DNA from 2 places in the Arthrobacter sp. TJ-266 genome. Region 1 is predicted to be linked to the other one. Evidence: predicted binding sites of a transcription regulator. Region 1 holds the regulator's gene; the other holds the start of a gene.
The links. The regulator LexA, encoded in region 1, represses DNA repair genes until DNA is damaged. The targets are predictions, from matches to a motif close to TCGAACANNTGTTCGA.

Region 1 (14,519 bases):
GACGGAAGCAGCGTAGGGGGGCGGCCGCGGGCTGCCCGGACGAGCCGGAGCCGGTCCTGGAAGCGGTCGTCGTCGTACAGCGACCCCTTCGCGCCGGCTTTCGGCACCTCGGCCGAAGCCGCCGACGAGGCCCGGCCGCCCTCCGCGGAGGACCTCGCCGGCGCCCCGTACGCGACGTCTCCGTCCGATGCCGACGGCTCCGGCCGAGGTACGCGCCGCGCGGCGTCCAGGAGTCAGGGGCGGAACGGTGACCGCGACGCCTCAGGCGATGGAACGGCTGCGGACAGCGTCGCGCAGGACCGAAGTGACGAGGAATGGGCGACCGAAGGTCGAGCGATCATGCTCAGACAGCTCGCACTCGGTCCGCGGAGCCGTCATCAGCTGGGGCAGAAGCTCGCCGAACGGGACGTCCCTGCATCCGTGGTGACGGCACTCCTCGATCGCTTCGAGGAGGTGCAGCTCATCGACGACGCAGAGTTCGCCCGTCTGTGGGTGAGAACGCGTTCCTCGGTGAAGGCGCTCGCCCGGGCGTCCATCCGACGGGAACTCGCGGAGAAGGGTATCGATCCCGAGCTCGCCGAGGACGCCCTCCTGCAGATCTCCGACGAGGACGAGCACGACCAGGCGCGGGAGATCGTCGTGCGCAAGCTCCGGACGCGGACCGATCTCTCCGACCGCTCGCTGCGCGACAAGGAGATCCGGCGGCTCGTCGGGGTCCTCGCGCGGAAGGGCTACAGTCCTGGTGCCGCTTTCACCATCGTCAAGGACGTGGTGGCGGAGACCGAGGCAGACGCCGGTGCCGCGTCCGAGTAGCCGGACGAGCAGCAGTAGCCGGAGTGGCCGGACGAGCAGCAGTAGTCGTAACGCAGGCGGATTGCGGGTGGCTGCGCCGCCCGCCGTACGCTTGATCGCGTGAGTATCGCCCAGACCCCCCGGCTCGACGCGCCGTCGACCGTCCTCGATGAAGGTCCCGTGTCAGCAGACGCTCCGGCGGGCTCCGCACCCGCCGACGGACGTACCTATGAGGTCCGGACGTTCGGGTGCCAGATGAACGTGCACGATTCCGAGCGCATCTCGGGCCTGCTCGAAGGTGCAGGGCTGCAGCGCACCGGTGGAGGCCAGGCGGACGTCGTCGTCTTCAACACCTGCGCCGTGCGGGAGAACGCGGACAACAAGCTCTACGGGAATCTGGGCATCCTGAAGGCGGTCAAGGAGGCTCGCCCCGGGATGCAGATCGCCGTGGGCGGCTGCCTCGCGCAGAAGGATCGCGAGACCATCCTGAGGAAGGCGCCCTGGGTGGATGCCGTGTTCGGCACCCATAATATCGGGGCGCTGCCGGCCCTGCTCGAGCGGGCCCGACACAACCAGGAGGCCCAGCTCGAGATCCTCGAGTCGCTCGATGTCTTCCCCTCGACGCTGCCGACGAGGCGTGAATCGGTCTACGCGGGGTGGGTGTCCATCTCCGTGGGGTGCAACAACACGTGCACCTTCTGCATCGTCCCCTCCCTCCGGGGGAAGGAACGTGACAGGAGACCGGGTGAGATCCTGGCCGAGGTGGAGGCTCTCGTCGCCGACGGCGCCGTCGAAGTGACCCTGCTGGGTCAGAACGTCAATTCTTACGGGGTGGAGTTCGGAGATCGCGGAGCTTTCGCGAAGCTCCTACGCGCCTGCGGCGCGATCGAGGGCCTCGAGCGCGTCCGCTTCACGAGCCCACACCCTGCCGCCTTCACCGACGACGTCATCGACGCTATGGCCGAGACGCCGAACGTGATGCCCCAGTTGCACATGCCCCTGCAGTCGGGATCGGACCGGGTGCTGAAAGCGATGCGCCGTTCCTACCGGTCCTCACGATTCCTCGGGATCCTCGACCGCGTGCGCGAGCGGATGCCGCACGCGGCGATCTCGACGGACATCATCGTCGGCTTCCCCGGGGAGACCGAGGAGGACTTCCTCGCCACACTCGACGTCGTAGAACGGTCGCGGTTCGCCACCGCCTTCACCTTCCAGTACTCCAAACGTCCCGGGACCCCGGCCGCCGATCTGCCGGACCAGCTGCCGAAGGCCGTGGTCCAGGAGCGTTTCGAGCGTCTGACCGCCCTGCAGGACCGCATCGCCCGGGAGGAGAACGCCCGTCAGGTGGGCCGCATTGTCGAGGTGCTCGTGACGGACCAGCCGGGGCGGAAGGGCGGCGAGACGCACCGGCTCACCGGCCGTGCGAAGGACCAGCGGCTGGTGCACTTCTCCGTACCCGACGGCGCCGAGATCCCGCGGCCCGGGGACTTCGTCACGGTGCCCGTCACGGAGGCCGCCTCCTTCCATCTGCTGTCCGATCCGACGACAGCCGAGTACGGGGTGCGCCGCTCACGTGCGGGGGATGCCTGGGACAGAAGTCAGGCTGACTCGTGCGGGGCGCCGGCGCCTGCGACGGGAGCGCCCCGGGCGGTCTCGCTGGGCATGCCGCCGCTGCCCGTGCGCGGTTCCGCCGGGTGACGCAGCCGATCATCGCCGTCGTCGGTCCCACCGGGTCAGGGAAGTCCGACCTCGGCGTCGCGATCGCACGCGAGCTGGACGGCGAGGTCGTGAATGCCGACGCGCTGCAGTTCTACCGGGGCATGGACATCGGCACCGCGAAGCTGCCGCCTGCCGAGCGCGAAGGCATCGAGCACCACCTCCTGGACGTCCTCGACGTCACCGAGGAAGCCAGCGTCGCCGCGTACCAGGACCAGGCCCGCCGGGTCTTCGAGGACATCCGGTCCCGCGGCCGTGTGCCGGTGCTCGTCGGGGGCTCGGGCCTGTACGTCCGCGCAGCACTCGACACCCTCGAGTTCCCGCCCACCGACGCCGGCGTACGGAGCCGCCTCGAGGCCGAGCTCGGCGTCGAGGGGCGGGAGGTCCTCCGCGGCAGGCTCCACGCGGTCGACCCCGTGTCCGCCGCACGGATCGAGGACGATCGGCGGCTCGTCCGTGCCCTCGAGGTCCACGAGATCACCGGCCGCCCGTTCAGCTCCTTCATGCCGCGCCGGGAGTACCACCAGCCCGCGGTGCAGATCGGCCTCGCAGTGGACCGGGAGCTCCTCCGCGAACGCCTTGCACAGCGCGTGCACGCGATGGTGGGCAACGGTCTGGCGGAGGAGGTGGCGCGGTTGGAGGAGGCAGGGCTCCGGCGTGGCCGGACGGCGTCGCGCGCGCTCGGCTACTCCCAGTTCCTGCGGGTGCTCGACGGGAGCATGACGGCGGCGGCGGCCACGGAGGACACCATCGACGCCACACGCCGCTTCGCGCGCAGGCAGCTCACGTGGTTCCGCGCCGACCCGCGGATCGCGTGGCTCGACTGGGAGGCGGCCGATCTCAGGGAGCGGGCCGTCGATGTGGTCCGTCGCGGGACCGACCTAAGCTAGGACCGTGACCTACGAGCCCATGACCCGCCCATGACCACTACCGGCGCCATCGACGAGTCCTCCCGCCCGTCGGGGGTGCCCTTCACCAAGGGCCACGGGACGGGCAACGACTTCATCCTGACCCTGGATCCGGAGGGCTCCCTCGCGCTCGACGTGCCGTTCGTCGCCCGGGCCTGCGACCGCCACCTGGGTATCGGCGCGGACGGGTTCATCCGCGCGGTGCGCTCCACGGCGCTCCCGGAGGGCCGGGCCCTCCTGCCGACCGAACCGGACGCCGAGTGGTTCATGGACTACCGCAACGGTGACGGCTCCGTCTCGGAGATGTGCGGCAACGGTGTGAGGGTGTTCGTGCACTTCCTGATCGCCCAGGGCCTCGTCGACCTGCCCGACGGCGCCACGCTCCCGATCGGCACGCGGGGAGGGGTCAAGCGCGTCTCGCGGTCCGGTGAGGGATACGCGGTGGACATGGGTCCATGGGACCTCATCGACCCCGAGGCGGCGGCAGCGCGGGGAACCGACGCGATCGTGGATGTCGCGGGGCTCGACGTCGACCGCCCCGCCCTGTCCATCAGCATGGGAAACCCGCACACCGTCGTCGCCCTCGCGGAGTACGAGGAACTCGGGACCGCGAACCTCCACACTGCGCCGATCGTCCGGCCGGTACCTCCGCACGGTACCAACGTCGAGCTGGTCGTGCCGTCGGAGCCGCTGGTGGGCGATGACGGCGTGGGCCGCGTGACGATGCGCGTCCACGAGCGGGGCGTGGGGGAGACCCTCTCGTGCGGCACGGGCGCCTGCGCGGCCGCGGCGGCGATCCGGTACTGGGCCGGAGCCGGAGCGCCGGACCAGTGGCTCGTCGGCGTGCCGGGTGGCACGGTCGGCGTCGCGTTCTTCGCCGGACCCGAGGGCCGCGAGCACATGCAACTGAGCGGTCCGGCAGTGCTCGTGGCCGAGGGAACGCTCCACCCCGACCTCTGAACCCCGGGTCTTTCGCGCCCGACGACTCAGTCGGGGCGCCGCACCTCGAGGACGCGGAACGACTTCGACGTCTCCGCCCGGCGCGCCACGAATCCCGCGGGCAACTCCTCCTGGAGCCAGCGCAGCAGGGAGTCGGCGCCGAGGTTCTTCTGCACCACCAGCCACGCGCGACCACCCGGGGCCAGGCGGGGGAGCCAGCGCAGCAGCAGGGCGTGGAGCTCCTGCTTGCCGATACGGATGGGCGGGTTGGACCAGATCGTGTCGAACTGCAGCGAGGGATCCACGTCGTCGGGTGTGCTCGAGCGGATGGTGCGGAGCCCCAGGCGGTCGGCGTTCTCGGCCGTCAGGGCGATGCTGCGTTCGTTGACGTCGATCGCGTACACGGTCGCCTCAGGTGACAGCAGTGCCATGGTGAGGGCGATCGGTCCCCACCCGCTGCCGATGTCGAGCAGCGTGCCGCCCTCCGGCGGCGGGACGGTGTCGAGCAGGATCGCCGTCCCCTTGTCGATGCCGTCAGGGCTGAACAGGCCCGACGACGTCACGAGCTCGCGCCGTGCCCCGGCGAGCACCACGGAGAGGGGACGACGGACCGCAGGGCCCTGCGGCGAGGCGGTGAAGTAGTGCTGCGAATCCATGCAGAAAGCCTATCGGGCGGTTGGCGGGCGGCGGACGGGCGGTGCGGCGGCCGGTTCCCCCCGCGCACCGCTGCGCCAGAGGCGGTCGAGGAGCGGGGAGTTTCGCGCTGGGAGAAGAACCTGCCACAGGGGAGGCACGCAGCCGTAGAATTAGGGGACATCCCATAAAGGAGAACATGACCACGAATGACGGACGAACCGACGGAGCCGACATGGGCCCGGAGGAGATCCAGGCAGTGATCGACCGGATCCTCGCCAGCGATGAAGCTGCTGTGGCGAAGGTGAAGAAGTCGGGAGCGGGCGAGGAGACGTCCGCCGCTCCCATCGAGAAGACGTGGCGGTCACGGGCCCTCGCGCTGTCGCGGGACGACACGCCATCCGACGCCGACGGCGACCAGGAGGACCTCGCCGAGCGGCGCGCCCTCCGGCGCGTGGCGGGACTGTCCACGGAGCTCGAGGACGTCACCGAGGTCGAGTACCGGCAGCTGCGGCTCGAGCGGGTCATCCTCGCCGGGCTGTGGAGCGAGGGTACGGCCAAGGACGCCGAGAACTCCCTCCAGGAGCTTGCGGCGCTGGCCGAGACGGCGGGCTCGGAGGTCCTCGACGGGATCGTCCAGCGGCGGCTGAAGCCGGATCCGGGCACGTTCCTCGGCTCGGGCAAGGCGCAGGAACTGAAGTCGATCGTGCAGGCCACCGGTGCTGACACCGTGATCGTGGACAGCGAGCTCTCGCCGTCGCAACGACGTGGCCTCGAGGACATCGTGAAGGTCAAGGTGATCGACCGCACGGCCCTGATCCTCGACATCTTCGCGCAGCATGCCAAGAGTCGCGAGGGCAAGGCGCAGGTCGAACTCGCACAGCTCGAGTACCTGCTGCCGCGCCTGCGTGGCTGGGGCGAGTCGATGTCCCGGCAGGCCGGTGGCCAGGTGGGTAGCGCCAGCGCCGGTATGGGTTCCCGTGGTCCCGGTGAGACGAAGATCGAGCTCGATCGCCGGAAGATCCGTACGCGGATGGCGAAGCTCCGTCGTGAGATCGCCGGGATGAAACCTGCCCGCGAGACGAAGCGCTCCAACCGACGGAGGAACCAGGTTCCCTCGGTCGCGATCGCCGGGTACACCAACGCCGGGAAGTCGTCGCTGCTGAACCGGCTGACGGACGCGGGCGTGCTCGTCGAGAACGCCCTGTTCGCGACACTCGATCCGACGATCCGCAGGGCCGAGACGCCGGACGGCATCGGCTACACGCTGGCCGACACCGTCGGCTTCGTGAGGTCACTCCCGACGCAGCTGATCGAGGCGTTCCGTTCCACGCTCGAGGAAGTGGCGGACGCGGATCTGATCCTGCACGTCGTCGACGCGTCCCACCCGGACCCCGAGGGGCAGATCGCGGCCGTCCGCGCCGTGCTGACGGAGGTCGACGCCCGCAAGGTGCCGGAGATCATCGTGCTCAACAAGGCCGATGCAGCCGATCCGTTCGTCATCGAGCGCCTCCGGCAGCGTGAGCCCCGCTCCGTGGTCGTCTCCGCCCGCACGGGCGAGGGCCTGACCGAGTTGCGCCAGCTGGTCAGCACCAGCATCCCGCGGCCCGGGGTGAAGATGGACCTGATGATCCCCTACGAGCACGGTGAGATCGTCAGCCGCCTGCACGAGGAGGACGCCGAGATCCTCGGCATGGAGCATGTGGACGAGGGAACGCGCCTCGAAGTGATGGTGCGTGAGGGTCTGGCAGCCGAACTGGAGCCGTACCTGCGGCATGAGTGAGTCCACGCGGTCCGGCGCCGTGATCGCGGCGCCGGACACCGCGGCCGGCGGGGTGCCCTCCCCGCACGCCCGCCGATCCCTCGAACTGCTCGACGCCGCCGTGGGTGCGATGGGCGGTGAGATGCGCTTGGGCCAGCACGAGATGGTGCGTCAGGTCAGTGAGGCGATCGACTCCGGGGATCACCTCCTCGTCCAGGCCGGCACGGGCACCGGTAAGTCCCTCGCCTACCTCGTGCCGCTGATAGCCCATGCCATGGAGAGCGACCGCCCGTCGGTCGTCTCCACGGCGACCCTGGCCCTGCAGGCGCAGATCGTGGGACGGGATCTCCCGCGGTTGCTCGACGCCGTCCGACCGGCGCTCTCCCGCCCGGTCGACGTCGCGCTCCTCAAGGGGCGCTCCAACTACGTCTGCCTCCACAAGACTGGCGGCGGCTTCCCGGAGGAGGACGCCCCGGGAACGCTGTTCAGCCTCGGCGAGGACGCCGCACAGCATCCGTCCCCGGCGCTGGGCGGCGGTGCACCCGCCTCGGCCCTCGGCCAGGAGGTGGTGCGGCTGCGTGAGTGGGCCGGGGAGACGACGACGGGCGACCGCGACGACCTCGTGCCCGGCGTGAGCGACCGCGCGTGGCGACAGGTGTCCGTGTCCAGCATGGAATGCCTCGGCGCGGCACGCTGTCCTATGGCGCAGGAGTGTTTCAGCGAGAAGGCGCGCGCGGCTGCGGCGGACGCCGACATCATCATCACCAACCACGCGATGCTCGCGATCAGTGCCTTCGAAGGGCTCGCTGTGCTGCCCGAGTACGACGTCGTGGTCATCGACGAGGCCCACGAGCTGCACGACCGCGTCACCGGTGCCGTGTCCGGTCAGCTCTCGGCGTCGATGGTCTCCGCCGCCGCCGCAGCACTGCGGCGGCACGCGTCCATCAGCACGGGCGCTCTCGACACGGCCGGCGACGCCTTCGAGGCGGCCTCGGAACGCCAGCCGTCGGGGCTCCTGCCGGGCGGACTGCCCGAGGAACTCGCGCAGTCCCTGGAGCAGGTGCGGGACGCCTCCCGTGCCGCCCTGTCGGACACGAAGACCGAGGGGAAGTCGGAGGCCGACGCCGACGGCGGGCGGCAGGTGGCGCGCTCCCGGGTGACGCTCGTCTTCGAACTCGCCGAGCGGATCCTCGCCGCGGCCGATCTGAACGAGGTGGTGTGGGCCTCGCGCCCCAGCACGTTCACCCCGGGCTCCGGGTACTCCCAGCCGGACGAGACCTCACCGGCCACGCTCAACGTCGCCCCGCTCTCGGTGGCGGGTCGCCTGCGCGAGGGTCTGTTCGAGGACCACACGGTGATCCTCACCTCCGCCACGTTGGCCATCGGTTCCGAGTTCGGTCCCGTCGCGGGATCGCTCGGGCTCAGCGGCCCGGGTGCGCCGGCCTGGACCGGGGTCGACGTCGGCAGTCCGTTCGACTACCCCAAACAGGGTGTGCTCTACGTGGCACAGGACCTCCCGAAGCCGGAGCGGGGGGTGTCCGACGCCCAGCTCGCGGAGATCCTCACGCTCATCACGGCGAGCCGTGGGGGAGCGCTCGGCCTCTTCTCGTCCAAACGGGCCGCCGAGGAGGCTGCGGAGACGCTCCGGCCCAAGGTGGACTTCGAGATCCTGTGCCAGGGCGAGTCCTCGCTCAACGCCCTCGTGACACAGTTCGCCGACGAGCCGGACACCTGCCTGTTCGGGACGATGTCCCTCTGGCAGGGGGTGGACGTCCCCGGGTCGTCCTGCAGGCTGGTGATCATCGACCGCATCCCGTTCCCGAGGCCGGACGATCCGCTCATGACGGCGCGCACGCGAGCCGTTGCGCGGAACGGGGGCAACGGGTTCATGAGTGTCTCGGCGACGCATGCCGCGGTGCGGCTCGCGCAGGGCGCGGGTCGTCTGATCCGCGCGGCGGAGGACCGCGGCGTGGTCGCGGTGCTCGACAGCCGCCTCGCGACCGCGCGGTACGGCGGGTTCCTCCGCGCTGCGCTGCCGCCCTTCTGGGCGACCACCGACCGGGCGACCGTGACCGGCATCCTCGAGCGGCTCTCCGCGCGCTGACCCGGCCTGACGGGCGGTGACGACCGCAGTCGACGGGAGTTGTCCGGGGCGGTCAGGGCCCGACGGCCTCAGAGTGCGCGCATCACCGAGACGACCTTGCCCATGATGCTGGCGTGGTCGCCGAGGATCGGTTCGTACCTCGTGTTCTGGGGGAGCAGCCAGGTGTGCCCGTCACGCTGGCGGAAGGTCTTGACGGTGGCCTCGTCGTCGAGCAGCGCCGCGACGATGTCCCCGTTCTGGGCGCTCTGCTGTTTCCGCACCACCACCCAGTCGCCGTCGCAGATGGCTGCGTCGACCATGGAGTCACCGGAGACCTTGAGCATGAACAGCTCCCCGTGCCCGACGATCTGGCGCGGGAGGGGCATCACGTCCTCGATCACCTGGTCCGCGAGGATCGGCCCACCAGCCGCGATGCGTCCTACGAGGGGTACCAGTGCGGTGTCCACCGCGATCTGCTGATCCGCGCTCGACGCCGCCCCGCCGTCCGACGGGTCCGATGACGCGCCGTCGGTCGTCAGCGTGAGCGGGAGGAGGACCTCCATGGCCCGCGGACGCTTGGGATCCCGCCGGAGATAGCCGAGGCGCTCCAGCTGGGACAGCTGATGGGTCACGCTCGAGAGACTCGCGAGACCGACGGTGTCGCCGATCTCACGCATCGACGGTGGGTAGCCCTTGTCCGAGATGGACCGCTGAATGGTTTCCAGGATCGTCAGCTGCCGCGGCGTCAGGCCCTTGGACACCGACCGCCCGCGGGGACGACCACGACCGGCCGGCCCGGGAACCGCGCGCGGACCGCTCGCTGTGTTCGATTCCTGCCGGTCTGCCGGTGCTGCTTCCGCCACGCGCATGCCCTTCGTCCAGATCTGGGTTCCCCCGCCGGACCGTCCGGACCGCGGGAGCGATTCTGTCGGTGGCGGGTGATTGTCTGGACCTAGATCGGAAGCCCCGGTCCCCGAGGGGACAAGGAATAACGGTCGTCGGTCCTTCACGCCACGCTAGGCGAGTCGATGCTTGTTTTCAAACATATGTTCGAGCGAGTCTCGACACGCATCGTCCCTCAGTGCTAAGAAGGACCCAGGAGTATTAGTACGCATGTTCGATTCGGAATCAGATCCCGGACGGACCGTTCGAAGGGAAGAGGCAGGTCATGACCGAAGCACTGGTTCTGCAGGGCAGCTCCACGACGTCCATCGTCGATCGTGGCGTCATCGTGCCCACCGTCGCCCGTTCCCGGACGTCGGCCGGCGCCGAGCGCGTCCACACGCCCGCCGGCGTATCCGATCGCATCACCTTGACCCGCCGCGGGCGTCTCCTCCTCGTCGGGCTCCCGATCACCCTGATCGTCGCGATGCTCATCCTGCTCGGGGCGTTCCTGACGTCCGAGGCCCAGGCAGGGGACGGGCCGTCGCAGGCAGCGCCGACCATCGACGTGACCGTCGCGGCGGGGGAGACACTCTGGGGCCTCGCCTCGTCCTATGCGCCTGATCGCGATACGCGGGATGTCGTCGCCGAGATCGTCGAGCTCAACAACCTGCGGACCTCCGTGGTGCAGGCCGGACAGAGCATCTCGGTACCCGTCCAGGGCTAAACTCGGCAGGTGCCTTCCTCTGCCGACGCCCTTGCGAGCCTGCCCCTCCGCGACGACCTCGTAGGGCAGCACCCCTACGGTGCGCCCCAGCTGGACGTCCCCATCCTCCTGAACGTCAACGAGAACACGCACGGTGTCCCCGCCGACGTCCACGAGGCCATCGTGGCCGCCGTGTCGGACGCCACCGGCGGGTTGAACCGGTACCCGGACCGCGAGTTCTCGGAACTCCGCGCGAACCTCGCCGCGTACCTGGGTCACGGGTTGACGCCCGACCAGCTCTGGGCGGCCAACGGCTCGAACGAAGTGCTCCAGCAGATACTGCAGGCCTTCGGCGGTCCCGGACGCACGGCCATCGGCTTCCCGCCCACCTACTCCATGTATCCGCTGCTCGCCAGCGGCACGGGGACGCGCTACGTGACCGCGGAGCGCGGAGCGGCCTTCGCGATGGACCCCGAGTCCACGGCGCGGGCGGTCACGGAGTCGGGCGCGAACGTGGTGTTCCTCTGCTCACCCAACAACCCCACGGGGACGGCCCTTGGTCTCGACGTGATCGAGGCGGCCTATGCAGCGGGTGAGGCGGCCAGGGCGATGATCATCGTCGACGAGGCCTACGGCGAATTCCTCCAGCAGGGCACCCCGAGTGCGCTGACCCTGTTGCCCGGCCGGCCGCGCCTGATGGTTTCGCGCACCATGAGCAAGGCCTTCGCGATGGCGGGCGCGAGGCTCGGGTATCTCGCGGCGGCCCCCGAGGTGACGGACGCCCTCCGGTTGGTGCGGCTCCCGTACCACCTGTCCGCCCTCACGCAGGCGGCGGCGAACGCGGCCCTCACGCACGCCGACACCCTCCTGGCCAACGTCGAGGCGATCAAGGTGCAGCGGGACCGCATCGTCCGCGAACTGACCGATCTGGGCCTCACTCCTGCGCCGTCGGATGCGAACTTCGTGTTCTTCTCGGGCCTCGAGGATCCCCGCCGGATCTGGGAGGGTCTCCTCGAGGCGGGCGTCCTGATCCGCGACGTCGGGATCGCCGGTTCACTGCGGGTGACGGCCGGCACGGAGGAGGAGACCACCGTCTTCCTCCGGGTGCTCTCCGGACTCCTCGAGCGCGACCAGGCCACCGTGCCCGGCGCGCACGTCTTCTAGACTGGTTCGGCGGGTCCGCGCGATCCGCGGTCCTGGGCGAAGGCCCACCACACCCCCTGATCATCGATCCTTCGAAGGGATGTCATGACAGTCACTGCCTCCGGCACTCGTACGGCACGCATCGAGCGCGTCACCAGCGAGTCCAGCGTGCTCGTCGAGCTTGACCTCGACGGCACCGGAGTCTCGTCGATCGACACCACCGTGCCGTTCTACGACCACATGCTCACGGCTCTGTCCAAGCACTCCCTGATCGACCTCACCATCAAATCGAGCGGTGACACGCACATCGACGTCCACCACACGGTCGAGGACACCGCCATCGCCATCGGTGAGGCGCTGAGGCAGGCACTCGGCAGCAAGGCCGGTATCCGTCGCTTCGGGGAAGCCACCGTGCCTCTCGACGAGGCGCTCGCCCAGGCCGTCGTCGACATCTCCGGACGCCCCTACTTGGTCCACGGGGGTGAGCCCGCCGGGCAGGAGTACCACCTGGTCGGAGGCCACTTCACCGGGTCGCTCACGCGCCACGTGTTCGAGGCCATCGCCCTGCACGCCGGGATCTGCCTGCACGTCACCGTGATCGCCGGACGCGACCCGCACCACATCGTCGAAGCGCAGTTCAAGGCGCTCGCGCGGGCGCTGCGCGCGGCTGTCGAGCCCGATCCGCGGGTCACGGGCATCCCGTCGACGAAGGGATCGCTGTGACCTCACGCACGGTGACCGTCCTCGACTACGGCTCGGGCAACGTCCGCTCCGTGGTGCGGGCGCTCGAACACGTCGGGGCGGAGGTCGTCCTCAGCGCCAAGCCGGACGACGTCCTCAACGCCGACGGGCTCCTCGTGCCGGGTGTCGGCGCTTTCGAGGCGGTGATGAAGGGCCTGAAGGACGTCGACGCCCTCCGCATGATCGGGCGGCGCGTCGCCGGTGGACGGCCCGTGCTCGGCATCTGCGTGGGCCTGCAGGTGCTCTTCGACGAGGGTGTGGAGCACGGTGTGCGCACGCCCGGCATGGGCGAGTGGCCGGGTACCGTCGAACGGCTCAAGGCCGACGTGGTGCCCCACATGGGATGGAACACCGTGGAGCCACCCGCCGGGTCGGTACTCTTCGACGGGCTCGAGGACGAGCGCTTCTACTTCGTGCACTCCTACGGTGTGCAGGACTGGTCCTTCGACGTGACCCAGCCCGCGATGAAACCTCCGCAGGTCACCTGGTCGCGCCACGGCGGCCCCTTCATCGCAGCCGTGGAGAACGGTCCGCTGGCCGCGACGCAGTTCCATCCGGAGAAGTCCGGCGACGCCGGGGCCCAGCTCCTGCGCAACTGGATCGGCAGCCTGCGGTGATCGGATGCTGAGCCTGGTCCTGATGGGAGTCGCCGGGCTGTTGATCGGCGGAGCGTTCTCACTCCGCGGTCAGGAATTCCCACGCTGGGTCTGGATCGCCTTCCTCGTCCTCGCGGGCCTCTCCCTGCTCGCCGCCTACCTGTTCACCCTCCAGGCGTGACACCCTCGCACGCACTCGTCCCACCCGGATCACCACCGGTCACCACCGGTCCGCCCCGTGACCACGACCGACCGCGAACCTCCCCGACCGACGTCGACCCTCGGCCCGTTCCGTCCCCGCAGAAAGCAGCCCCATGAGCCCCTTCGCCGAATCCCCCTCGCTCGAACTCCTGCCCGCCGTCGATGTCGCCGACGGCCAGGCCGTCCGCCTGGTGCAGGGTGAGGCGGGCAGCGAGACCAGCTACGGGGACCCCCTGGACGCCGCCCTCGCCTGGCAGGAGGCCGGCGCGGAGTGGGTGCACCTCGTGGACCTGGACGCGGCGTTCGGTCGCGGTTCCAACCGGGACCTCCTCGAGCGCGTCGTGAAGCACCTCGACATCAAGGTGGAACTCTCCGGGGGCATCCGCGACGACGTCTCGCTCGAGGCCGCGCTCGAGCTCGGAGCCACCCGCGTCAACCTGGGCACGGCTGCACTCGAGAACCCGGAGTGGACCGAGCGGGTCATTGCGCGCTTCGGTGACGCCGTCGCCGTCGGGCTCGACGTCCGGGGGACCACCCTCGCCGCGCGCGGCTGGACCGAGGAGGGCGGTGACCTCTGGGAGGTGCTGCAGCGCCTCGAGGACGCCGGGTGTGCCCGGTACGTCGTCACAGACGTCACGAAGGACGGCACGCTGAAGGGTCCGAACATCGACCTGCTGCGCGAGGTCCTCGCCAGGACGATGCGGCCCGTGGTCGCATCGGGTGGCATCAGCAGCCTCGACGACATCGCCGCCCTGCGCGAGCTGGTGCCGCTCGGCCTCGAGGGCGCGATCGTCGGCAAGGCGCTCTACGCCGGAGCGTTCACGCTGCCGCAGGCGCTCGACGTCGCGGGGCTGCCCGGCACCGACGAGTGAGCGGTCGGCAGCTCCCGGCACACATCCGGGCGGCGCTCGAGGGCAACGCGGCGGACTCGGCCGGGAGGCCGTGGGCCGACCGCGACCTCTCGGGGGACAGGAACCCGTTGCACGTGTTCGACGACGACGACGGCTCACCCGACGCCGGTCTCGTCACCGCCGTCGCGGCGCTGCTCGGGACGCCGGGTCAACCCGGCCCACGGGAGCGAGCCGTCTTCGCGGCCCTCGGGAGCGCCAGGGTCTTCATCCCGATCGTCGCGCAGGTGGCTGCGGCCGTGGAGACCGACGACGGCCTGACGGCCGACAAGGAAGCCGACATGGCGCTGGTCACGCTGACGGCGCCCGACGGGCGGGCGGCGCTGCCCGTGTTCTCCTCGACCGCGCGGCTCGCGTCGTGGCACCCGACCGCGCGGCCCGTCGCTGTCGTCGCCCCTCGCGCGGCTCTTGCGGCCGCCGCCGAGCAGGCGGAACTCCTGGTGCTCGATCCCGGTGCCGAGGTGACGTTCGTCCTCCGCCGTCCGGCCGTGTGGGCGCTCGCGCAGGGG
Region 2 (14,519 bases), on a different contig from region 1:
GCAGGCGTGGATGACCGAGCAGGCGCAGGCCGGTCGGAGCACCGTGGTGACCTGCTCGGCCCTCAAGCGCTCCTACCGCGACGTCCTCACGCAGGCAGAGGGCACCACCAGCTTCGTCCACCTGATCGGGGACACGAACCTGATCCTCGACCGCATGAAGACCCGCACCGGCCACTTCATGCCGCAGTCCCTCCTGCCCTCGCAGATCAGCACGCTCGAGCCACTGGAACCCGACGAGCACGGCGTGAAGATCGAGAACATCGGAACCCCCGACGAGGTCACGGAGCGCGTCGTCTCCGAGCTCGACCTCCGCAGCACCTGACCACCCCCCGATCGTCCCGTCCCCACCGAAGGAACCTCCATGCCCATCGAAGGTTGGACCCAGAGCCTCACCGCCGGTCCGCTCCTCCTGATCGCCGCGGCGGCGATCCTCGCCCTGCTCTTCCTGATCATCAAGCTCCGCATCCACGCGTTCGTGTCGCTGATCCTCATCAGCCTCGCGACCGCCTTCGCCACGGGCATCCCCACCTCGCAGATCGTCACCGTCCTCGTGGGCAGCTTCGGCTCCACCCTGGGTGCGGTGGCGCTGCTCGTGGGGCTCGGCGCCATGCTCGGCCGCCTGGTGGAGACGAGCGGTGGAGCGAAGGTGCTCGCCGACTACCTGATCAGGGTCTTCGGTGAGAACAGGGCGCCCCTGGCGCTCGGCATCGCTTCCCTGATCTTCGGGTTCCCCATCTTCTTCGACGCCGGGCTCGTGGTCATGCTGCCCGTGGTGTTCTCGGTGGCACGGCGCCTCGGCGGCGGCGTACTCCGTTACGGCCTCCCGGCTGCGGGCGCCTTCTCCGTCATGCACATCTTCGTACCGCCGCATCCGGGACCCGTGGCCGCATCGGAGTTCTTCGGCGCGAACGTCGGCGTGGTCATCATGGTGGGCCTCGTGGCAGCCATCCCCACCTGGTACGTCACCTCCTACCTCTACGGGTTGTGGGCGGGCAAGAAGTACGTGCTACCCGTGCCCGAGCTGCTCGGTACCGCGGACGAGCACGCCGAGGCGAACCCGCCGAAGTTCGGGACGGTCGTCGGGATCCTGCTGCTGCCACTCCTGCTGATCTTCCTCAACACCGGGCTCAACACCGCCGCACGGTCAGGTGCGTTCGACGAGACCCTCACCGAACAGGGCTGGTTCCAGTTCCTCCGCACGCTCGGCGAGACGCCGGTGGCGCTGCTGATCTCGCTGCTCGTGGCCTCGTACGTCCTGGGGCGCCGTCGTGGCATCGACAAGACCGTCCTCGAGAGCACGCTCGAATCCGCCCTCGGCCCGGTCTGCTCCGTCATCCTCATCACGGGCGCCGGCGGCATGTTCGGTGGAGTGCTCCGGACCAGCGGCATCGGTGACGCCCTCGCGAACGTCCTGGGCGATCTCGGCATCCCGATCATCCTCGCCGGGTTCCTCATCGCCGCGATCCTCCGCATCGCACAGGGCTCCGCCACCGTGGCGCTGACCACCGCGGCCGGCCTGATCTCACCCGCCATCGCGGCGGGCGACTACAACGCCCTGCAGCTCGCAGCGCTCGTCGTCGCCGTCGCCGGTGGTTCGGTGGTGGCGAGTCACGTCAACGACTCCGGGTTCTGGCTCGTGGGCCGGTTCCTCAACATGGACGTCAAGACGACGCTGAAGACCTGGACCGTCATGGAGACGACCATCGGCCTGATGGGCTTCGTCATCGCCGCCGGGGTCTTCGCCCTCGCCTCCGTGGGCTAGCGACGCTTCCCCCGGGACCTTGCAGGCCCACCCTGCTTCGTCCCGGGGGTGTTCGGACGGCCCGCCCTCGGATTCGCGGACCCGCTCGCACCCTTGGCCGTCGCCTTCTTCGCCGCGGCCTTCTGCGCCGCGGACCGTTTCGGCGCCTCACGCTGGGAGGGCTGCCGGGAGCTCTGCGCCGTGCGCCCCCGGACGATTCCGATGAACTCCTCGACGTCGTCGGACTCGTCCTCCACACGCCACGCGATACCGATGGTGGTCGTCGCGACACCGGGAACCGGACGGTGCACGGCGTCCTTCCGCGCGTACAGGCGGGCCAGCGACATGGGCAGGACGACGACGCCGGCACCCGACGCCGCCACCTCGACGGCCAGCCGCGCACCCCCGCATGCGACGACGTCGAGCAGCGTCTCGCCGTCGAGCTCCTCGGCCGGGACGTCGTCGTACAGCGAGAGCTCGTTCTCCCGCGACATGACCACCACGGGTTGCTCCTCGTAGAGCGGGATCAGATGGAAGCCGGCCCGGTCCACGGGAAGCCGGACGAAGGCGACGTCGTCGGATCCGGCCCTCAGGGCGGCGAGGGGATCGTCGTCGTGCTGGTGGAGTTCCAGCGGCACGTCAGGATGGCGCTCACGCCAGCGCGCCACCCACTTCCCGGGGGTCACGCCCGGCACGAAGCCGACGGACAGGGATCGGGACTGGTCGGCGTGCACCTCATCACAGTAGCCTCCGGGCCCTGCGGCGGGTGGATGGGCCGGGTCCGCCCGTTAAGCTGGGAGGATGACTCCCTCGAAGACGCCGCAAACGCTGAAGCCCGCCACCGCGGCCAAGAAACTGGGGATCTACCTGCCCGCTGCTCCGCAGGAGTTCCAGGAGACGGAGTTGACGCGCGCCGAGTTCAACGAACTCCAGCAGACCCCGCCCGAGTGGCTCGCCGAACTGCGCCGCACCGGCCCGCATCCCCGCCCCGTCGTCGCGCAGAAGCTGGGGATCTCCATCGGCGGTCTCGCCCGCGGAGGGGTCACCGATCCCCTCACGAGCGAGCAGATCACGGCACTGCTGCAGGACCCGCCGGCCTGGCTGGTCGCGGAGCGGTCCACGCAGGCCGCCGTCCGCGCGGAGGCCGCACGGGTCAAGGAGCGCGCAGCGAGCACCACCGCCGACACCGAGTAATCATCGGATAGTGGTCGTCGGGTCGTCCGGCAAGTCGTCCGGCGGCTCGACCCAGCGGCATGGCCCTGAGGCTTGGTCCGGCGCCGGCGAACAAAGCCGGTCCTCTTCCGTCGACCCTGACTCGGTGTGGAAAGACGCGCCGGGGCACGACGGCGCCGTCCTCGTGCCCCCGTGAGCGGCTCCTGGGCGTGCGTCCCTGAGCGTGCCTCCAGCGTTCCTGTGTGTCGGCGGGTCTCCGTGTGTCCGTATCGGCGACATCCCTGTGCCCCTGTATGTCGGCACGTCCCCGTGCCCGGCGTGTCTCGTGTCCTGTGTCCTGTGTCCCGTGTCTCCGGAGGACGTCATGGCCCGTCGCCTCACGCCGCGCAGGCTCTGAGAAAGCCCTGTGCGCGTTCGTGATCCGGGCGCGCGCCTACCATGGAAGTGCCGAATTCCTGCGAAGGCGCGCCGATTGACTTAATCGAACACGTATTCGAATATTGGTGGGTGACGCCCTCAGCTGCCGGCCATGCCCTCGAGTGGGATGAGCCGTACCCCGACGCTGAAGCGCCACGTCCCGACGCCCCCGGCACCTCCGCGACCCGTGGCCGCGGGGATGTCGCACAGGATCTCCAGTCCCGCATCAACAGCATGCAGGCTCCCACCCTCGATTCACGGAGACTGCCCACTGTTCCGGCCCTGGCGCGGATCCTGCCCGGCGGCGGACTGCAATCGGGTGGCTCCTACGCCGTCCGCAACTCCACCACCCTCGCCATGGCCCTGCTCGCGGGCCCGTCGTCCACGGGCTCCTGGTGCAGCGTCATCGGCATCCCGGACTTCAGCGTGGAGGCAGCACAGGGGTTCGGCATCAATCTCGAACGCCTCATCCTGATCCCCGATCCCGGAAGCCAGTGGCTCACGGTCACCGCAGCACTCGTGGACGTCGTCTCGATCGTCCTCACCCGCGCCCCGGAACACCTCGCCCCCACGGAATGGGCCCGGCTCAAGGCCAGGCTCCGCCAACGGGGAGCAGCGCTGATCACGCTGGGTGCCTGGAAGCAGAGCGACTCGACGCTCGGCGTCGCCGAGAGCGCCTGGGAGGGCCTCGGCGCAGGCACCGGACACCTGCGGGGACGCCGGATGAAGATCACCGCGACCCAACCCTCGGGCAGGCTCCGTCACGCCTACGTGGGGCTCACGGATCTGCAGGGCGTGGCCGCGGTGGAACCGGCGGCGTCGCACCCGGCGGGTACGCCCGTCGGAATCCCCGCAGGGGTCCCCGCCGGGGTCCCCGCAGGCCTTCCCGCCGGCCTTCCCATGGGTGACGCCGCACCCGGCCTGTTCGAGCCGCTACTGGTGAAGTCCTCGTGACCGCGTCCCCGTCGGTTCCGTCCCTGACGCCTGCCGCACCCACGGCCACCCGGATCATGATGCTCTGGTGCCCCGACTGGCCCATCACCGCAGCGCTCCGCGAGCACGCCCTGCCCACCGACGCTGCACTCGCGCTCGTGGAGCGGGGTGAGGTCTTCGCCTGCTCTCCCGCCGCTCGCCAGGACGGCGTGAAGAGGGGTCTGCGTATCCGCGAAGCACAGGCACGCAGCACCGGACTGGTGTGCCTGCCCTACGATCCCTCCCTGGACGACCGCACCTTCGAACCGGTGACCGCCGCGGTGGAGACCATCATGCCCGGCGTCCAGGTGATCCGGCCCGGACTGTGCGCCATCAGGGTCAAGGGGCCCTCGCGCTACTACGGCGGCGAGGACAAGGCGGCGGACGTGGTCTTCGCGACACTCGAGGCCATGGGGCTCACGGACGTGCGGATCGGCATCGCGGACGGTCCGTTCGCCGCCGAGCAGGCCGCCAAGGCCACGGACCAGGTGGAGGAGCTGGACACCGAGCGCCTCGTCGTCATCCCGCCCGGACGCTCGCCCCTGTTCCTCAGCAGCTACCCCCTGGAGATCCTCGAGGTACCGAAACTCGCCGTCCTGCTGAAGCGCCTGGGTATCCGTTCCCTCGGCGACTTCGCGGCGCTCAAGGCCTCGGACGTCCGGAACCGCTTCGGGATCGAGGGGGCGATCGCGCACCGCCAGGCGAGCGGCCTCGACCACCGGAACGTCGTGGCGCGGAAACCGCCACCGGACCTGGACACCCAGGCCGATTTCGAGCCCCCGCTCGCCCGTATCGACCAGCTCGCCTTCGCGTTCCGCACGAAGGCCGAGGAGTTCGTGGGGGCGCTCCGTGACGCGGGGCTGGTGTGCAGCGCCCTGCACGTCTCGCTGCACACGGAATCGGGGGAGGTCTCCGAGCGCCGCTGGCAGCATCCGCGCTGGTTCGACGCCGACGACGTCGTGGACCGCGTGCGCTGGCAGCTCCAGGGCACCAACGCGTCCGATCACGGCCTGACCTCCGGCATCAGCCGTGTCCACGTGGTCCCGGACATCGTCGAGGACCTCGCCGACCACGCCGACGGCCTGTGGGGCACGGGACCGGATGAGGGAATCCACCACGGGCTCGCCCGCGTGCAGAGCATGCTCGGGCACGGCGCCGTGCTCACCGCGATCATCGCCGGCGGGCGGTTGCTCGCGGACCGCCGGGTGTTCATCCCGTGGGGGGACACGCCGTCGGACCCGCAGCAGTCCGGGAAGGCCTCGGTCAGGAACCGGGAGCAGCCCTGGCCCGGGCGGGTGCCCGGACCGGCACCCGCCACGGTGTTCGCGCATCCCGTGCCCGCCGTCGTCGTGGATTCCCGCGGCAACCCTGTGGACGTGGACCCCCGCGGCGTCCTCAGCGCCGACCCTGCGTTCTTCAGTGCGGGGCCCGACGACGACCGCCGGACCGTGCACTCCTGGACCGGACCCTGGCCCATCAACGAACGCTGGTGGGACCCGAAGGGCCGTGTCCTCAACCGCTTCCAAGTGGTGGACCGGTCGGGCTCCGCCTGGCTGCTCCTGCTCGAGGACCATGCGTGGTGGGTCGAGGCCGGCTACGACTGACCCGACGGCTGACTCGGAGCACCGGAGCACCGGAGCACAGACGACACCGCACACACGCACGCACACACGAGATCCGAACGGGGAAGCACCATGGGCTGGAACAACCCACCCATTCCGTGGTCGGACTTCGAGCGGAACCTGTCCGACACCCGCCCCGGCTCCCCCCCTCTCGGAGCGGACGGCGGGGACAGCCCCGCGTGGTCGCGGAAGCGGCAGCCGTACACGGCACCGCCTGAGGCATCCGCGCCCGAGGGCCCGGTGGTGCCGTACGCGGAACTGCACGTCCACTCGAACTTCAGCTTCCTCGACGGCGCCTCGAGCCCCGAGCACCTCGCCGAGGAGGCCCAGCGGCTGGGCCTCTCGGGCATGGCCCTCACCGATCACGACGGCCTGTACGGCGCAGTGCACTTCGCCGAGGCGGCCGAGAAGTACCCGGGCTTCTCCACCATGTACGGCACGGAGCTCTCCCTCGAACTGACGAAACCCCAGAACGGTGAGGCGGATCCCGAGGGGCGGCACCTCCTCGTCATCGCGCGCGGATCCGAGGGGTACCACCGCCTGTCCACGGCCATCACCGATGCCCAGCTCGCCGTCGACGCCGAGAAGGGGAAGCCCCGCTACGACCTCGAGAGCCTCGCCGCCCACGCCGACGGCAGGTGGATGGTGCTCACGGGCTGCCGGAAGGGCACCGTCCGCTCGGCGCTCACGGCCGAAGGTGACGCCGCGGCCGAGGCGGAGGTCCGTGCGCTCGTCGAGCTGTTCGGCAGGGACTCGGTCGCCGTCGAGCTCATCGATCAGGGCAACCCGCTGGACTCCGCGCACAACGACGCCCTGACCGCCGTCGCGCAGCGCCTGAAGCTGCCCACCGTGGCCACCAACAACGTGCACTACGCCACCCCGAAACAGCACCGGCTCGCTTCCGCACTCGCCGCGGTGCGGGCCCGCCGGAGCCTCGATCAGATGGACGGCTGGCTCCCCGCCGCAGGGTCTGCGCACCTGCGCAGCGGCGCCGAGATGGCACGGCGGTTCAGGGACTACCCCGGGGCCGTGGAGCGCACGGTGGACATCGCCGCCGATCTCTCCTTCACCCTGCGCAGCGTGAAACCCGGGCTGCCGAACATCGACCTGCCGGAGGGCCACACGCAGATGAGCTACCTCCGCGAGCTCGTCTGGCGGGGGGCGGACAAGCTCTACGGTGGGCGGGAGGACGTACGGGAGAGGATCGAGCGGGAGCTCGACGTCATCGAGGACAAGAACTTCCCGGGCTACTTCCTGATCGTCCACGACCTCGTGCACTATGCGCGTCGCTGCGGCATCCTGTGCCAGGGGCGGGGCTCGGCGGCCAATTCGGCGGTCTGCTACCTCCTGGAGATCACCGCCGTCGATTCCATCAAGTACCAGCTCCCCTTCGAGCGGTTTCTCTCGAGCATGCGCGACGAGGAACCGGACATCGACGTCGACTTCGACTCGGACCGCCGGGAGGAGGTCATCCAGTACGTCTACCGGAAGTACGGGCGCTTCAACGCCGCGCAGGTGGCCAACGTGATCACCTACCGGCCCAAGTTCGCCGTCCGGGACATGGCGAAGGCCCTCGGCCACAGCCCCGGCCAGCAGGACGCCTGGTCCAAGCAGATCGAGCGGTGGGGCGGGCTGGTCTCCAGCGACGACCACGACATCCCGGAATCCGTGGTGGGCCTGGCACAGGAGGTCCTGAAGTTCCCGAGACACATGGGCATCCACTCCGGGGGCATGGTGCTCACGGACCGCCCGGTCGGCGAGGTGTGCCCGATCGAGCACGGGCGCATGGACGGCCGGACGGTCCTGCAGTGGGACAAGGACGACTGCGCGTGGATGGGCCTCGTGAAGTTCGACCTCCTGGGCCTCGGGATCCTCGCCGCCATCCAGTACAACTTCGACCTCGTGGAACGGCACTTCGGGGAGCGGTGGGAACTGCACTCCATCCCGAAGGAGGAGCAGGGGGTCTACGACATGCTGTGCTTCGCGGACTCCGTGGGCGTCTTCCAGGTGGAGAGCCGCGCGCAGATGGGCATGCTGCCCCGCCTGCTGCCCCGTCAGTTCTACGACCTCGTGATCGAGGTGGCCCTCGTGCGGCCGGGGCCCATCCAGGGCGGCGCCGTGCACCCCTACGTCAAGAGGAAGACCGGGGAGGAGGAGGTCCGGTACATCCACCCCGACCTCAAGCCCGTCCTCGAGCGGACACTCGGCGTTCCCCTGTTCCAGGAACAGCTGATGCAGATGGCCATGGTGGTGGGCGGCTGCTCGGGGGCGGACGCCGATGTGCTGCGCCGGGCCATGGGGTCCAAGCGGGGCGAGGAGCGGATCGACTCCCTCAAGGCGAAGCTCTACGAGGGCATGGAGTCGAACGGGATCACCGGTGAGGTCGCGGACACCATTTACAACAAGATCCACGCGTTCGCGAACTTCGGGTTCGCCGAGAGCCACTCGATCAGCTTCGCGCTCCTCGTGTACGTCAGCGCGTGGTTGCGGCTCCATTACCCGGGTGCGTTCCTCGCGGCCCTGCTGCGCGCGCAGCCCATGGGTTTCTACTCGCCGCAGACCCTCGTGGCGGACGCCCGGCGGCACGGGGCCGTCGTCCTCCGGCCAGACATCCTCCACTCGGGCGTCCACGCGGACCTCGAACCCCTCGAGGGCTTCGAGCCGCCGGAGGATCCCCGCGAGCGGGCCACCGGCATGGCGTGCTGCCTGGAGGACGAGCAGCCGCCCGTGGGGTACTTCGATCGCGACACCCCGTTCGATTCCACGCCCCATCGGCGCGACGGTAACTACGCGGTGCGGCTCGGCCTCGCGAGCGTGGAGAGTCTCGGGCTGAAGCTCGCCGAGAGGATCGTCGCCGAACGGGAGGAGAACGGGCCGTACGAGGACATGCCGGACCTCGCCCGCCGCACGGGGGTCAACGCGGGTCAGCTCGAAGCCCTCTCGGCGTCCGGGGCGTTCGACTCGATGGGTCTGAGCCGCCGCGAGGCCCTGTGGAACGCAGGGCCGGCCTCCACGGAGCGGGAGGGCCAGATCAAGGGGACGGCCGTCTACATCCAGCCGCCGCTGCTGCCGGAGCTCTCGGACATCGACAAGGTGGGTTCGGACCTGTGGTCCACCGGCATCACCCCGGACGACCACCCGGTGCGGCACGTCCGCGCCAGGTTGAGGCGCAGGGGTGCCCTGAGCGCCGTCGAACTGAAGTCGGCTGAATCCGGGAGGCGGGTCGAGGTGGCGGGGGTGGTGACGCACCGGCAGCGGCCGGCGACGGCGAGCGGCATCACGTTCATGAACCTCGAGGACGAGACCGGCCTGGTCAACGTGATCTGCTCGGTCGGAGTCTGGCAGCGGCACCGCCGCGTGGCCCGCGAGGCGAGCAGCGTGATCGTGCGCGGGATCCTGGAACGCTCAGCCGAGGGGATCGTCAATGTGGTCGCCGACCGCATCGAGGTGCTGCAACTCAAGGCGACCACGAAGTCCCGCGACTTCCGCTGACCGGCGGGGAGCCGGTCAGCAGGAGCCGCGAGGACCGTCGTACTTCGTGGTCCCTACTCGGTGTCGCGCGTGGTCTGCTCCGCGAGCGTGTCCCAGAAGGAGGTGTCGGCGGTGTCGATGGAACCGTCGGCGATGGCACGTGCCGTGGCGTCGAGCGTCGTCACCGTCTGCTTGATCAGGTAGCCGTTGCTCTTCTGTCCCAGCACCGCGGACTCGGCGGTGTTGTCGGACATGCCGCGCATCTCGAACAGCAGGGTGGAGATTCCGTACTCGACGGCGATCCCGTTACGGCTGATCGTCTCCGCGGAGCCGCCCACGTACCGGCCGAGGTGGCCCCAGCCGGTCGAATCGACGGCGTCGAACACCACGGCCCCGAGGCGCTTGGACCCCTCGACGACGTCCGCCGTCGCATTCTCGGTGGTCGGGAACAGGATGGAGCCGGAGACGAGCTCGCCGTCACGCTCGCTCTGCGTGCCCTGGTGGTGCAGGTCGATCATGTAGTCGATGTCGTACGCACGCATCACGTTCTGATGGAGGGCCTGCGTCTCCGGCTGGATCTTCGCCACGTGGTCACGGTTGAGGTCCGTGCCGGTCGCGTTGGCACGCGTCAGCGTGCGTCCGCCGTCGGCGATGTAACCGTCGAGGGGGAAGTCGACGTCGCCCATGGCGCCGTCGGGGTTGAGCATGGGGACGATCAGGATGTTCACGCCGTCGAGCACACCCTTCGTCTTGCCCGTCCCGAGGTGCTTGATGTACTCGAGGGCACCCTCCGTGGTCAGCTGCTCGTTCCCGTGCTGCTGCGTCAGGTACAGGATGGTCGGGTTGCTGGGATCGGAGATGTACTTCGCGAGGTAGAGGTCACGGCCCTTGACCGACTGCCCGATCACCTCGAGCTCCATCGCGGGCTGGCGTGCGTCCTGCTTCTGCAGTTCGGCGACCACCTCGTCGTAGGTGCGGAGGATCGAGGTGTTGATCGTCTCGTTCCCGCCGTAGTTCGGGCCCTCACCGACGGCGACGGCGGGTGCTGCTGCGGCGCCCGATGCCAGCAGGGCTGCCAGCGACAGGGCGGTGATCGTCCTGGATGTTCTCATGCTCGTTCTCCTCAGGGGTGCGAAAAGGTGCTGCGACAGTGGTGCGCAGGGTCCGGGGATGGTTCGATGCGAGTACCGCACGGACGCGGTGCAGACAGTGAAACGCCACCCCTTGCTTGTGTCAACCAGTTTCGGAATTCGTCGACGGTCTGGGCGCGCGTATCCGGGCATGAGAAAAGGGCCCCCGCCGAGCGGGAGCCCTTGACCGTTCTTCACTGTGCGCGAGGGGGGATTTGAACCCCCACACCCTTTCGGATACTGGCACCTGAAGCCAGCGCGTCTGCCGTTCCGCCACTCGCGCAATTCGAGATTCCACGCACGGGCGCCTGACGCCCGCGGTGTGAACAGCAGAGTCAAGCATAGCCGAATGCTGCGGCGTTCGCCTAAACCGGGGCACGACGACGGCGGTCGGCGGAACGCGCCGCGTACGGGATCGTTGTGACACAGTGACCCTCCGCCCGGCCGACCTGGCCTCGGCGCCGGGTCGTCCCAGTAGTATCGGACAGGACATGCCCGGCTGCAGCACGCCGTTTGCAGGACCGGGGGACGCACTGCGGCAGCTCTGCTGCGGGGCCGAACGGCATAGGGCACCAGCGGAAGGAGGCAGACGGTGGGCATCCTCGACAATGTGGAGCGCGGACTCGAGAAGCTCGTCCGTGGTGCCTTCAGCACGGGCTCGAAGTCGCAGGTACAGCCGCTGGAGATCGCCAGCGCGCTGCGTAAGGAGCTCGACAACCGCTCGCTCGTCCTCTCCCAGGGACGCACCCTCGCGCCGAACGTCTTCACGGCCCGGCTCTCGGACTCCGACTTCGATCTCGCGCAGCAGTGGGGTTCGGCGCTGGCGGAGGAGCTGTGCGATGTGGTCATCGCTCACGTCAACAGCCAGCAGTACAGCCTGCAGGGGCCCGTGCGGGTGTCCTTCGAGCACGATCCCGAGCTCCGTGCGGGCGTGTTCGAGATCGACTCGTCCATCGAGAAGCAAGCCACTCCCCGGCGCCCTGCCACGCCGTCCGCTCCTGCCGCGCCACGACGCCAGCCCACCCGGTACCAGCCGGTGCTCGACCTCGACGGCCGGCGGTACTCCATGAACTCCTCGTCCATCGTCCTCGGTCGCTCGTCCGAGGCGGACATCATGGTGGATGACACCGGTGTCTCACGCCGACACCTCGAGATCCGCGCGACCGACGGCCGCTTCTTCGCCGTCGACCTCGGCTCGACCAATGGCAGCTACGTCAACGGGCAGCGCGTGGACGGCCGCTCCGAACTCACGGACGGCTCCACCATCACGATGGGCCGCTCCCGCATGACGTTCCACCTCGTGACCACGCAGGGCGGAGGGGCGGACCGATGAGCGAAGCCGGAGAACTCACCGTGACGCTCCTGCGCTTCGGGTTCCTGATCCTGCTCTGGGTCCTCGTGCTCAGTACCGTCGGGGCCCTCCGGCGTGATCTCGTGGTCGGCCGCCGCAACAAGGTGGGAACCCCGACGGCCCGGGAGATCCGACGGAACCCGGAGCTCGAGGAGACGCCGCCGCCGGCCCGCGCCGCAGCCCACCGGCTCGTCGTCACCGAAGGACCCCTCGCGGGAACCTCGCTCGATCTCGCGGCCAGTCCCATTCTGCTCGGCCGCGCGCAGGAGGCCACGCTCGTGCTCGAGGACGACTACGCCTCGGGTCGGCACGCACGGCTGTTCCCCCAGGGCAGCCGGTGGTTCATCGAGGACCTCGGGTCGACGAACGGCACCTATCTCGGAGGGGCGCAGCTCACCCGCGCCCTGCCCGTGGAGCCCGGGGTACCCATCAGGATCGGTAAGACGGTCATCGAATTGAGGCCATGAGCGTGCGGCTCGCCCTGAGGTTCGCCGCGCGCTCCGACGTCGGCATGGTGCGCTCCAAGAACGACGATTCGGCCTATGTGGGGCGCTACCTCGCCGTCGTGGCCGACGGTATGGGAGGGCATGCGGGTGGCAACGTGGCGTCCGCGTCCACCGTGCTGGACCTCGTGCACCTCGACCACGCCGATCACGGGGGCGAGGCGGCCACTCACCTCGCCGACGAGATCCAGACCGCCAACTCCCTGCTGTCCGAGCTCGTGTCCACGAACCCTCAGCTCGCGGGCATGGGCACCACCGTCACCGCGCTGCTGCTCGAGGACGGCACGCTGCAGCTGGCGCACATCGGCGACTCCCGGGCGTACCGGCTGAAGAACGGGACGTTCGAGCAGATCTCCCGCGACCACACCTTCGTGCAGCGGCTCATCGACGAGGGGCGACTGAAGCCCGAGGAAGCGGAGATCCACCCGCACAAGAACGTGCTGATGCGGGTCCTGGGTGATGTCGACGCGAGCCCCGAGCTGGACCTCGAGCAGTTCGACGCCGAGGTCGGGGAGCGGTGGCTGCTCTGCTCGGACGGGCTGAACGCCGTACTCCAGGACCGCGTGGTGGAGCAGGTCATGCGCGAGACGCCGGACCTCCGTGACTGCGTGGACACCCTGGTGGAGCTGACGCTCGCGGGCGGGTCCCCGGACAACATCACGATCGCCGTGGTGGAGGTCGTCGAGATGGAGGACGCCGACGCGGCTCCGGCGCCACCGGCGGACCGGGGAACGGGCGAGCGCAGGCCCGGGAAGACCACCGGGAAGAACGCCGCCCCGGCGACGCGGGATCCTGCGCCGCCCGCGGAGATCGACGGGAACGGCGACCTCCCGAGCACGGCCATCCGCGCGGACGTCATCCGGCGTGATCTCATGTCTCGTCCGCACGTGCTCGTGGGATCCGCCGCCCTCGCCACCGAGACCGGTCAGATCCCCATCGTCACGCAGCGCTCCACCGAGCGCCGCGCCGCCGTGATGCTCACCCACCGGGCCGACGACGAGCCGGACGACGTCGACGAGGAGACCGGGCCGAGCAAGCGACGCTGGCTGGTGCCCGCGTTCCTGACCCTCATGACCCTGATCCTCATCACGGTGCTGGGGTTGGGGTACACCTGGACCCAGACCCGCTACTACGTTGCGGAGGCGGAGAACCGTGTGGCGATCTACACGGGTGTCCCGCAGCGGGTGGGGCCGCTCGTCCTCAGTGAGCTCTACGAGATGACGGACATCCCCGTGTCGAACCTGCCCGAGTACCAGCGGTCGAGGGTCGCCAACACCCTTCCCGCGGCGAGCCTCGACGAGGCCGAGCGGATCGTCGGCGATCTCCGGAGCGAGCTGCGCGCCGTCGCCTGTGACCCTGCAGCCACGGGCACCGCGACGGCCGGCCCGGACGGCACTCCGTCCGCCAGCCCATCCGGCACACAACCGCCCGCGTCACCCGCCCCCTCGGGAACCGCCGGGACGCCGACGCCGGACGCCACCGCGTCCGTCTCGCCGACCCCGGCCGCGGCAGAGCCGGCTCCTTCCGCGTCGGCCTCGCAGGAGCCCGACGCCGCCGCATCCGACCTCGACTGCGGAGGTGCAGCCAATGAGTGACGTCCTGACCGTGCCGAGGTCCCGGCGGACCGTGGAACTCTTCCTGCTGGTGATCGCCCTCGCCGTGGCCGTCGGCGCCAACTACCTCGCGGGGATCGGCCGCGAGGAGGCGTTCAACGATTACTTCTGGGCGCAGGCCCTCACGCTCGGACTGATGAGCCTGTTCATCCACGTGATCCTGCGGGTGAAGGCGAAGTATGCCGATCCGGTGATCCTTCCCATCGTCGTCGCGTTGAACGGGATCGGGCTCGCGATGATCCATCGCCTGGACCTCTCGGCCGCCCTGATCAATCCCGAGTTCGCACCGGTGGCTCCCCAGCAGGTGCTGTGGACGGCGGTGGCCATGGGTTCAGCGGCGGTCGGTCTGATCGTCCTGCGGGACCACCGCATCCTGCGCCGCTTCACCTACATCTCGCTGATCGTCAGCGCCGTGCTACTCCTGCTTCCACTCACTCCGCTGGGTCTGGAGATCAACGGCGCTCGCATCTGGATCTCCGTGGGCTTCGGGACGTTCCAACCGGGCGAGATCGCGAAGATCACCCTC

Region 2: the regulator LexA is predicted to act here: its motif matches at 3,396-3,411, upstream of imuA' (DnaE2-dependent mutagenesis accessory factor ImuA').

The regions. Positions count from the first base shown of each region.
Region 1 covers NZ_JBZCNC010000005.1:135,878-150,396, forward strand. The annotation lists gene AC4D12_RS15130 (regulatory protein RecX) at 340-813, shown strand; gene miaB (tRNA (N6-isopentenyl adenosine(37)-C2)-methylthiotransferase MiaB) at 973-2,490, shown strand; gene miaA (tRNA (adenosine(37)-N6)-dimethylallyltransferase MiaA) at 2,487-3,398, shown strand; gene dapF (diaminopimelate epimerase) at 3,429-4,376, shown strand; gene AC4D12_RS15150 (class I SAM-dependent methyltransferase) at 4,403-5,011, opposite strand; gene hflX (GTPase HflX) at 5,188-6,771, shown strand; gene AC4D12_RS15160 (ATP-dependent DNA helicase) at 6,764-8,854, shown strand; gene lexA (transcriptional repressor LexA) at 8,923-9,594, opposite strand; gene AC4D12_RS15170 (LysM peptidoglycan-binding domain-containing protein) at 10,002-10,442, shown strand; gene AC4D12_RS15175 (histidinol-phosphate transaminase) at 10,452-11,585, shown strand; gene hisB (imidazoleglycerol-phosphate dehydratase HisB) at 11,670-12,287, shown strand; gene hisH (imidazole glycerol phosphate synthase subunit HisH) at 12,284-12,922, shown strand; gene AC4D12_RS15190 (hypothetical protein) at 12,927-13,082, shown strand; gene priA (bifunctional 1-(5-phosphoribosyl)-5-((5-phosphoribosylamino)methylideneamino)imidazole-4-carboxamide isomerase/phosphoribosylanthranilate isomerase PriA) at 13,216-13,974, shown strand; gene AC4D12_RS15200 (SseB family protein) at 13,971-14,519, shown strand, end outside.
Region 2 covers NZ_JBZCNC010000003.1:383,804-398,322, forward strand. The annotation lists gene AC4D12_RS10455 (gluconokinase) at 1-322, shown strand, start outside; gene AC4D12_RS10460 (GntP family permease) at 362-1,762, shown strand; gene AC4D12_RS10465 (LysR family substrate-binding domain-containing protein) at 1,759-2,475, opposite strand; gene AC4D12_RS10470 (DUF5997 family protein) at 2,543-2,935, shown strand; gene imuA' (DnaE2-dependent mutagenesis accessory factor ImuA') at 3,422-4,285, shown strand; gene AC4D12_RS10480 (DNA polymerase Y family protein) at 4,282-5,907, shown strand; gene AC4D12_RS10485 (error-prone DNA polymerase) at 5,998-9,417, shown strand; gene AC4D12_RS10490 (M14 family zinc carboxypeptidase) at 9,471-10,508, opposite strand; tRNA gene AC4D12_RS10495 (tRNA-Leu) at 10,727-10,809, opposite strand; gene AC4D12_RS10500 (FHA domain-containing protein) at 11,119-11,859, shown strand; gene AC4D12_RS10505 (FHA domain-containing protein FhaB/FipA) at 11,856-12,344, shown strand; gene AC4D12_RS10510 (PP2C family protein-serine/threonine phosphatase) at 12,341-13,975, shown strand; gene AC4D12_RS10515 (FtsW/RodA/SpoVE family cell cycle protein) at 13,968-14,519, shown strand, end outside.